DNA from 2 places in the Mycolicibacterium sp. HS_4_1 genome. Region 1 is predicted to be linked to the other one. Evidence: predicted binding sites of a transcription regulator. Region 1 holds the regulator's gene; the other holds the start of a gene.
The links. The regulator LexA, encoded in region 1, represses DNA repair genes until DNA is damaged. The targets are predictions, from matches to a motif close to CGAACANNTGTTCG.
Positions count from the first base shown of each region.

Region 1 (3,987 bases):
GATACGAAGTTCGCGGTTCTCGACGCGATGGAGACCGACGAACGCAGCGCGACCTAACGGCGGTCAGCCGGGCGACGTCACGCCGCGGTGTGCTCGCAACGCCTCGATTTCGCGTTCGAAGTCCTCGGCGGACGAGAACGAGCGATACACCGAGGCGAATCGCAGATAGGCGACCTCATCGAGATCACGCAGAGGACCGAGGATCGCCAATCCGACCTCATGGCTCGGCACTTCGGGAGAACCGGTGGCCCGCACCGCATCTTCGACCTTCTGGGCCAACTGGTTCAGGGCGTCGTCGTCGACCTGCCGACCCTGGCACGCGCGCCGTACGCCCTTGATCACCTTGTCCCGACTGAACGGTTCGGTGACGCCGCTTCGTTTGACCACCGCGACCACAGCGGTCTCCACCGTGGTGAACCGGCGGCCACATTCCGGGCATGACCGGCGACGACGAATCGCCTGGCCTTCGTCAGCTTCGCGCGAATCGACCACGCGCGAGTTCGGATGCCGGCAGAACGGACAGTGCATCACCGCTCCTTCGCCGCACCGACAATCGACCGTTTCGAACGGTCTCGAGCCTACCCGTGCCGCTCGGACCCGGCCGGGCGCCGTGCCGATCAAGGTGCGCACGGGCTGTCCTCAGCCGACCGGAGCGATCAGCGTCTGCCCGGCGTCCAGGGCCACCGATGGCAGCTTGTTGAGCTCCTTGATGCGGTCGACGACGGCGCTGACGGGTGCGTCGGGCGCCACGCGCCGGGCGACCTGCTGAATCGACTCCCCGGTCTGCACCCGGACCACCGCCAGCTGCGCGGGTACGGATGCGGTCGACGCGGTCGGCTGAACAGACTCTCCGAACTGCGCGACCAGGCCCAGCCACACCGTGATGCCCGCGGCGACGAGAGCCAGCAGCACCGTGGTCAAGGGCGTGACCGGGTTGCGCCGGTGCGAGGCACGGGAGCTCAGCACGCCCGTGCCCCGATGCTGGAACGCCGCACCCGAGGGACGGGAACCGGCCGGCCGCAGCCGGGCCTGGCGGTGACGATTCACGTCTGCACGCCGAGGCACGGTGCGGACGACGACGTCGGTGGGGTACTCGCGGGTGATGACGGTCATGTCGGTTCCTCTCCTGAGTTCGTACATAGGTTCGATCGCTCTTGTGTTCGACTATATCGCCCAAATGTTCGAACGGTAGAACATGTGATCGAACTGTTGCGAACGATACGACGACCCACCGACAAGTTCCGTTCCGCCGATTCGCCCCCCGCTTTCGCCACGTCACCAGCGGGAGGCGGCCGCGACACGCCGATCCGCCCGATCTCGAACACATGTTTGATCAATCGTGTGCACTGGGCTAGATTCGTTCACATGAGCGACAGCACCGATACCCCGGACCGCACCGATCGCACCCCCGAAACCCAGTCGGGTGGCCGGGCCAGCAGCCTCACAGAACGTCAGCGGACCATCCTCGACGTCATCCGCACCTCGGTGACGACGCGCGGCTACCCACCCAGCATCCGCGAGATCGGCGATGCCGTCGGCCTGACCTCCACCTCATCGGTGGCCCACCAGCTGCGCACGCTGGAGAAGAAGGGCTATCTGCGCCGCGATCCGAACCGCCCACGAGCCGTGGACGTCCGGGGCGCGGACGACTCGACCGGCGCCGCCATCACCACCGACGTGGCGGGTTCGGACACCCTGCCCGAGCCGACTTTCGTCCCGGTGCTCGGCCGGATCGCCGCGGGCGGTCCGATCCTCGCCGAGCAAGCCGTCGAAGACGTCTTCCCGCTCCCCCGCGAGCTCGTGGGCGAGGGCTCGTTGTTCCTGCTGAAGGTGGTCGGCGAATCCATGATCGACGCGGCGATCTGCGACGGCGACTGGGTCGTCGTGCGCCAGCAGAATGTGGCCGACAACGGGGACATCGTCGCGGCGATGATCGACGGTGAAGCCACGGTGAAGACCTTCAAGCGCACCAAGGGCCAGGTGTGGCTCATGCCGCACAACCCGGCGTTCGACCCGATCCCGGGCAACGACGCGGTCATCCTCGGCAAGGTCGTGACCGTCATCCGCAAGATCTGACGCCTGCCAGACCAATAGTCGAGCCCCGCTGCAGTCGCTCGCAGCGGGGCTCAGCCGTCGGCGGGGTCAGCCTCGGACGAATCCGTTGGTGACCGCGAATTCCTCACTGGCAAACCAGATTTCGACGTCAGCGTCGTCGTATCCGAGCGCACCCGGCACCCAGTACAGACCCGACTTCGTGTTGGCCTTGATGACGTAGCCGGCAGGCGGCTCCGCGCCGGTCGCCACGCGGAACGACATCTGCGCGGTCTCGGGCTCCTCCGCGCCCAAGGCATGGTGCCTGCCACTGGCCGGACCGGCCGTCACAGTGTCCTCTGCCGTCACAGTGTCCTCTGCCGGCGTGGCGTCCGCGCGCGGCTCGGCCGTCGGTTCGCTCGGTGGTTCGCTCGCCGGGACCTGGGCCGGCGCAGCATCGACGACCTGCTCCTCGGGCGCGTGCACGTCAGCGTTCGGGGCCCCGGCGTCCGCGGCGGCCGGCGCGACCCACACACGGTCGCCGGAGTCTCGAGGCCGCAGGCCCGCGAACCCTGCCAGCCCAGCCGCGGTCAGGCCCGCCGCCGCGCTCCCGCGGCGCAGGGCCTCGGGAAGTTGCACCGATGCCGTCGGTTCGTCGGCGGGCTCGTGAGCGTCCGGCTCGGACTCAGCGGGCTCGGCCGGCTCGGCAGCGTCCACGGGCTGGGCCTCGGCTTCGGCCTGTGCCGTCGACTCACCCTCGTCTGCAGGTTGCTCGGCCGTGAAATCGGGGTACACCGTCGGCGCGGTGTCGATGACGTCCGGGTTGCTCTGGAATTCGGGCCCGCCGCGCGGAGCGTCGAAATGCTCGGTCTCGGGCGCGAAGTCGGCGGCGTACTCGGTGTCGCCGCCGTCGTCCGCATACTGCGGGTCGCCGTACTCCCCGTCACCGAAATCGTGGTCGTCGTGGTCGTCGTAGTCGTACGTATCGTGCTCGTCGAAAACATCCTGGCCGGCCCGCCGCCGGCGCCGCAGCAGCGCCGCGATCACGATGCCCGACACCACCAGCAACAGCGGGATGATCGCCAGCAGCCACCACCAGTGGAACTGGTACCACTTGCCGGACTCCTCGGGCTGCGCGTTCACTCCGCCCGGGAGGTCGACACTGGGGACCTGCAGACCGCTCAACTGCGACGCCAGGTCCGCCGGCTCGGTACTGAACTCGTGGCTCGACTTGTTCCACGAGATCGACCCACCCGTGAACTTCTGGCTGATGACGTCGCCATTGACCGTCTGGTCCCCGGTCGGCGCGCCGAGCTTGCCGGTGGCGCCGCCGAGCTTGGCCCACGCGGCGTTCATCGCGCCACGGACGACGAATGCGCCGTGGTCGGGGGTCCAAAAGATGGTCGGATTGTCGGCCGCGGCGAAGGTGGCGACCCGGCTGGTCGGCGAGATGCCGCCGTCGGTCTCGTTGCTCGCCGGGAATCCGAGGTCACCTTGCGGCCCACCGGCCGCGCGGTACTTGGCCAGCACGTCGCCCGTGACGGCATGGGCACCGGTGGCGGCCGAGTAGAAGATGGTGCCGCCGGCAAAGTTCTGCGCCACGCCGTCGCCGACCTTGTACTGGGCACCCTGCGCGTCGCCGAGGGGCCCCTGCGGCCCACCGGCTGCCCGGCGGGCCGCGGCGATAGCCGTCGTCGCGTCGCCCGGCACGTCGAGCCCGGTCAGCTGGCCTGCCAGGTCAGCGGGTGTCGTGCTGAACGCCTTGGTCTTGGAGTTCCAGCTCACCTCACCGCCGGTGAAGGGCTGAGAGACGACGTCGCCCTTCCAGGACTCGTCGGCGGTCGGTACGCCGAGAGTGCCCGCCGACCCCCCGAGCTTGTCCCAGGCAGCGTTGATGGCACCGCGCACGACCCACGCGCCGTTGTCCGGCGTCCAGAAGATGACCGGCTTGTCGGC
Region 1 covers NZ_CM137261.1:2,504,465-2,508,451, reverse strand. Annotated here, with positions in the region: gene ACX12F_RS11950 (alpha/beta fold hydrolase) at 1-57, shown strand, start outside; gene nrdR (transcriptional regulator NrdR) at 64-528, opposite strand; gene ACX12F_RS11940 (LysM peptidoglycan-binding domain-containing protein) at 640-1,113, opposite strand; gene lexA (transcriptional repressor LexA) at 1,366-2,076, shown strand; gene ACX12F_RS11930 (LGFP repeat-containing protein) at 2,143-3,987, opposite strand, start outside.

Region 2 (3,987 bases), 1.6 Mb from region 1:
TGCCTACGCGCGTCGCGAATTCCATCGACGGCGGTGGGGAAGTCGGTGGTCGCGGGGTAGTCGACGGCATATACGTCAAGGGTTTTCGGGCTGATGGCGGTGCGCAGGCCATTGATGAATGCGGTTCCGACTCCACCGGGGCCCGGTGCCTCATCGGTGCCGCGGGCGAAGATGATCTCGGTGTCGGGGCAGTCGGCTGCATGCGCTACCGGCAGTGGCGCGGCGGACAGGAATCCTGGCGGTACCACCAGGATTACGGCAGTCGTCAGGCTTCTGATTCGGCTTCTGCTTTTGCTTGGCCTCACGAGTCTATGCTGACACACCGGCACCTCGTCTGCCGGTTAGCTGCGCTCGGCGCGTTGGAATCGTGACATACCAGAAGTCTGTTATTGCCTGTTAGCGGTGACTGATTCGGTGGTGGCGTGCCGCATCGGGTGCGGGCGGGGAGCTGCCGGCAGTCATCGTGCTGGCATGCCGTATCCGCGGCGCACGCGGTGTCGTGCCACCGGGTGCTGGGTGCTGGGTGCCGGGTTAGCTTGCCGGACTGTCGCTTTCACCATCGCCGTCCTCGCTGTCGTCATCCTCGCTCTCGGGCGGGTAGAGGGTGGGGTGGTGGTATTGGTTGGTGCGGGGTTGGCCGATGTCGAGTAGTGGTGGCGGGGTCCAGTGGGCGCGGCCGTTTTTCATGGTGGTGCTCCAGCCGCCAGCGTGGGCGGCTCGGTTGTCGCAGCCGCAGGCCAGGGCGAGGTTGGTGATATCGGTGGGGCCGTCGTCGCCCCAGTCGGTGTTGACGTGGTGGGCCTGGCAGCGCGAGGCCGGGGCGGTGCAATTGGGTTTGGTGCAGCCGCGGTCGCGGGCGAACAACATGATCCGCTGGCCGGGTGATGCCGTACGACGCGCCCGACCTAAATACAGCGCAATGTTGGTGTGTTGATCGAACACCGCCAGATAATGGTAGGCACCTTGCCCGGCCATCCGGATCAAATCCCGCACCGGCAGTTTCGATCCCGTGTGGGTGACCGCGACCCCGGCGCCGCGTTCGAGTTCCTGCACCGTCGTGGTCGCCACCACCGCGACCGGGAGCCCGCTGTGCTCGCCCAACTGCCCGGAGGCCAGCATCATCCGGCCCACCGCTTTGAACGCGTCGTACTGACGCTGAGCCACGGTGCGGGTGTCGTTGTCGATTTGGGCTTGGGTGGGTGTGCCCGAGATGCACGGTTCGGGATCGTCGGGATTGCACATCCCCGGCGCGGCCAACTTTTCGAACAACGCCTCCCAGTAGGCCCGGGCTTCCGGATCGAGGCTGCCCCTGACCTCCGAGCGCCCATCGGCCTGCTGCTTACCCATCACGAACGACCGTTGCGGGTCCGGTTCGTCATCGTCAGGTTCGGGCCCGTCCTGATCGAGCCGGTACAGCAGATCAGCGGCCGCTTTGCGCAGCTCCTCCGGCGTCTTGTACCGCGCTGCGGCCACCAGGTCGCGTTCGCACTGCACCAACGTGACCGGGTCCACCCACAACGGAACTTTCGCAAAGAATCCGGTGATCACCGCGATGTGCTCGGTGTTGATGACACCCTCGACCTGCGCCTGAGCGACCAGTTCCCACACCGGGCCCAGGGGTTCGCCGGTGATCGCCGACCGCGGCCCGAGATGGTCGCAGTCGCGGACCCGGCGGCGGGCCTCCTCCCAGCTGATGCGATGCCGGATATGCAGCACCTCGGGCCAGTCTTTCGCCCCGATGTCTTTGGCCGTGGCCTGGGTTTGCGCGGCGGCCAGGATCTGGTGGTCGACCGCCTCGGCGGCACACTTGAGGGTTTCGCGGCGGGACTGCAACTCCAACAAGACTTCGATGGGCAGACCGGCGTAGTCCAGGGATGCGATCGCGGCCGCGGCGGCTTCGTAAGCGGCGTATGCCTGCTCGACGGAGGCCGGATCAGTCAATCCCATACTTCGAACATTAGTTCGAAGTACCGACAATTCGCTGTGACGAATGTGGTCCTAGTTACCTGTTGTGACCAGCGCAAACAAAGTGATCAAAGTTTCTCGGTGCGCTGCGTCGGAGTGAGACTAGCGGCGCGTGGGCGAGGTCGGGGCGCGTAGCGGGTTGAGCACGGAGGAGGGACCGGGTTACGGAATCAAGCCGCGAACCGACTTCAGCACGCTACGTACCGCGCTCTCGGTGACCGTGATGGGCGACAGGACGGTCTCGGCGACTCCGACGATGGCCTCGACGCGCGTCACGATGGCCTCCATCCGATCGACGACGCCGAAGATGCGGGGCGCCAGCTCATCGATCTGGGTGATGGGGGTCGGGGGCAAGCACAGGTTGCTCGTCGAGGTGTTCGACGAGTGGATCGCCGCAGTGCACCGCGATCGCGGGTCGGGCCGCGAATCGGTGGAACCGTTGACGCCCGACGGTGCGGTTGACGCCGTAATCGAGCTACTCACGCCGTTTCTGCACTACTTCGCCGAGGACGCCGTGTTGTCCCGGCAATACTCCTCGATCATCGTGCGCGGCAGCCACGAATCGGCGATCTTCCGTGAGCTCGCCCTCGCCTTGGTCGCCGAGTTGGAGTCTGTCCTGGCGCGCGCAGGGCTTTCAAAGGCCGCGGCCGCCCGTGCAGCCCGGGTCGTCTACTTCGCCTACCTCGGCATCGTCATGACCGGTGGCAACCACGCCTCCGGTGGTGCTTCGGTGGCCGACCAGATAAGCGACGTCGTCCGTTGCGTCATCCACGATTCAGCATGAGGAGATGAGCAGTGACCGGAATCCCGCACTACTGGTGGCCTACCGCACTCTTGGCGGCGGTGCTGTTCGGTGACGCGTTGATGTCGATTCGCCCGCCGCAGTTCATCCGCGGATGCCTTGAGGGAGTGCGGCTTCCGGAGGATTGGTGGTGGGTGCTGATCGTCGTAAAGCTGCTGGCTGTGGCGGGGCTGCTGGCTGGGCTGAAATATCCGGGCATCGGAGTGGCCGCCAACGTCGGCGTGATCGCCTACTTCCTGTGCGCGGCCTACGCGCATTACCGCGCGAATTTCCTCAAGCGGGAGTTCTGGCTCAACTGCCTTGGCATGCTGGGACTCTCGGTCGGCGTGTTCGTAATTTCGTACGCGGTGTAACCGGCTACTGCAGCATCATCGCCGTGAACGCGACGATGCTGACCACCACGATGCAGGCTCGTAGGACGTTGGGTGGCAGGCGGCGGCCGATGCGCGCCCCGATGTAGCCACCGATCGTGGATCCGACGGCCAACAGCAACGCCGGGAGCCAGGCCACGTGGCCGATGGTGATGAAGATGATGGCCGCGACCGAATTGACCAGTCCTACGGAGATGTTCTTGACGCCGTTGAGCCGTTGCAGATCTTCGGACACGAACAACCCGAACAGGGCCATCATGATGATACCTTGCGCCGCACCGAAGTACCCGCCGTACACCGCACAGCCGAACACGCCGGCGTACAGCGGGGCGGCATGGTCGGTGGTGCGTACGGCGCCGCGGCGCGCATCCAGGGTCCGGCGCAACACAGGCTGCACCAGCACCAGGACACCGGCCAGCAGGATCAGCCACGGCACCACCGCGGTGAATGCACCGGGTGGAAGTTTGAGCAGCAGTACTGCCCCGACGATCGCCCCGGCCAGCGAGACCATGCCGAGCCGGAGAATGCGGGCGCCCTGGCCGCCGAGCTCGTGCCGGTAGCCGTAGGCGCCGGTGAAGTTGCCCGGGACCAACCCGACGGAGTTGGACATGTTGGCCACCAGCGGCGGGTAACCGACGGCCATCAGGACGGGGAAAGTGATCAGGCTGCCGGAGCCGACCACCGCGTTGATCACTCCTGCGGCGACGCCCGCCAGCAGCACCGCGGTGATCGCGAGGGCGGTCAGGGGCGCGACTTACTGTGTGGTCTCACGTCCTGAATTCTTCACGGGGCCGGCGTGGCCGTCGCAGCGGCCTGGAAGAACTGCTCGACATCGGCGGTGGTCAGCGT
Region 2 covers NZ_CM137261.1:4,060,017-4,064,003, reverse strand. Annotated here, with positions in the region: gene ACX12F_RS19610 (cutinase family protein) at 1-248, opposite strand, end outside; gene ACX12F_RS19605 (HNH endonuclease signature motif containing protein) at 532-1,947, opposite strand; gene ACX12F_RS19600 (hypothetical protein) at 2,128-2,319, opposite strand; gene ACX12F_RS19595 (TetR/AcrR family transcriptional regulator) at 2,303-2,749, shown strand; gene ACX12F_RS19590 (DoxX family protein) at 2,830-3,120, shown strand; gene ACX12F_RS19585 (sulfite exporter TauE/SafE family protein) at 3,125-3,859, opposite strand; gene ACX12F_RS19580 (cysteine hydrolase family protein) at 3,922-3,987, opposite strand, start outside.
Region 2: a site for LexA is predicted at 1,952-1,965, ahead of ACX12F_RS19605 (HNH endonuclease signature motif containing protein). Genes of this name have one in related genera too.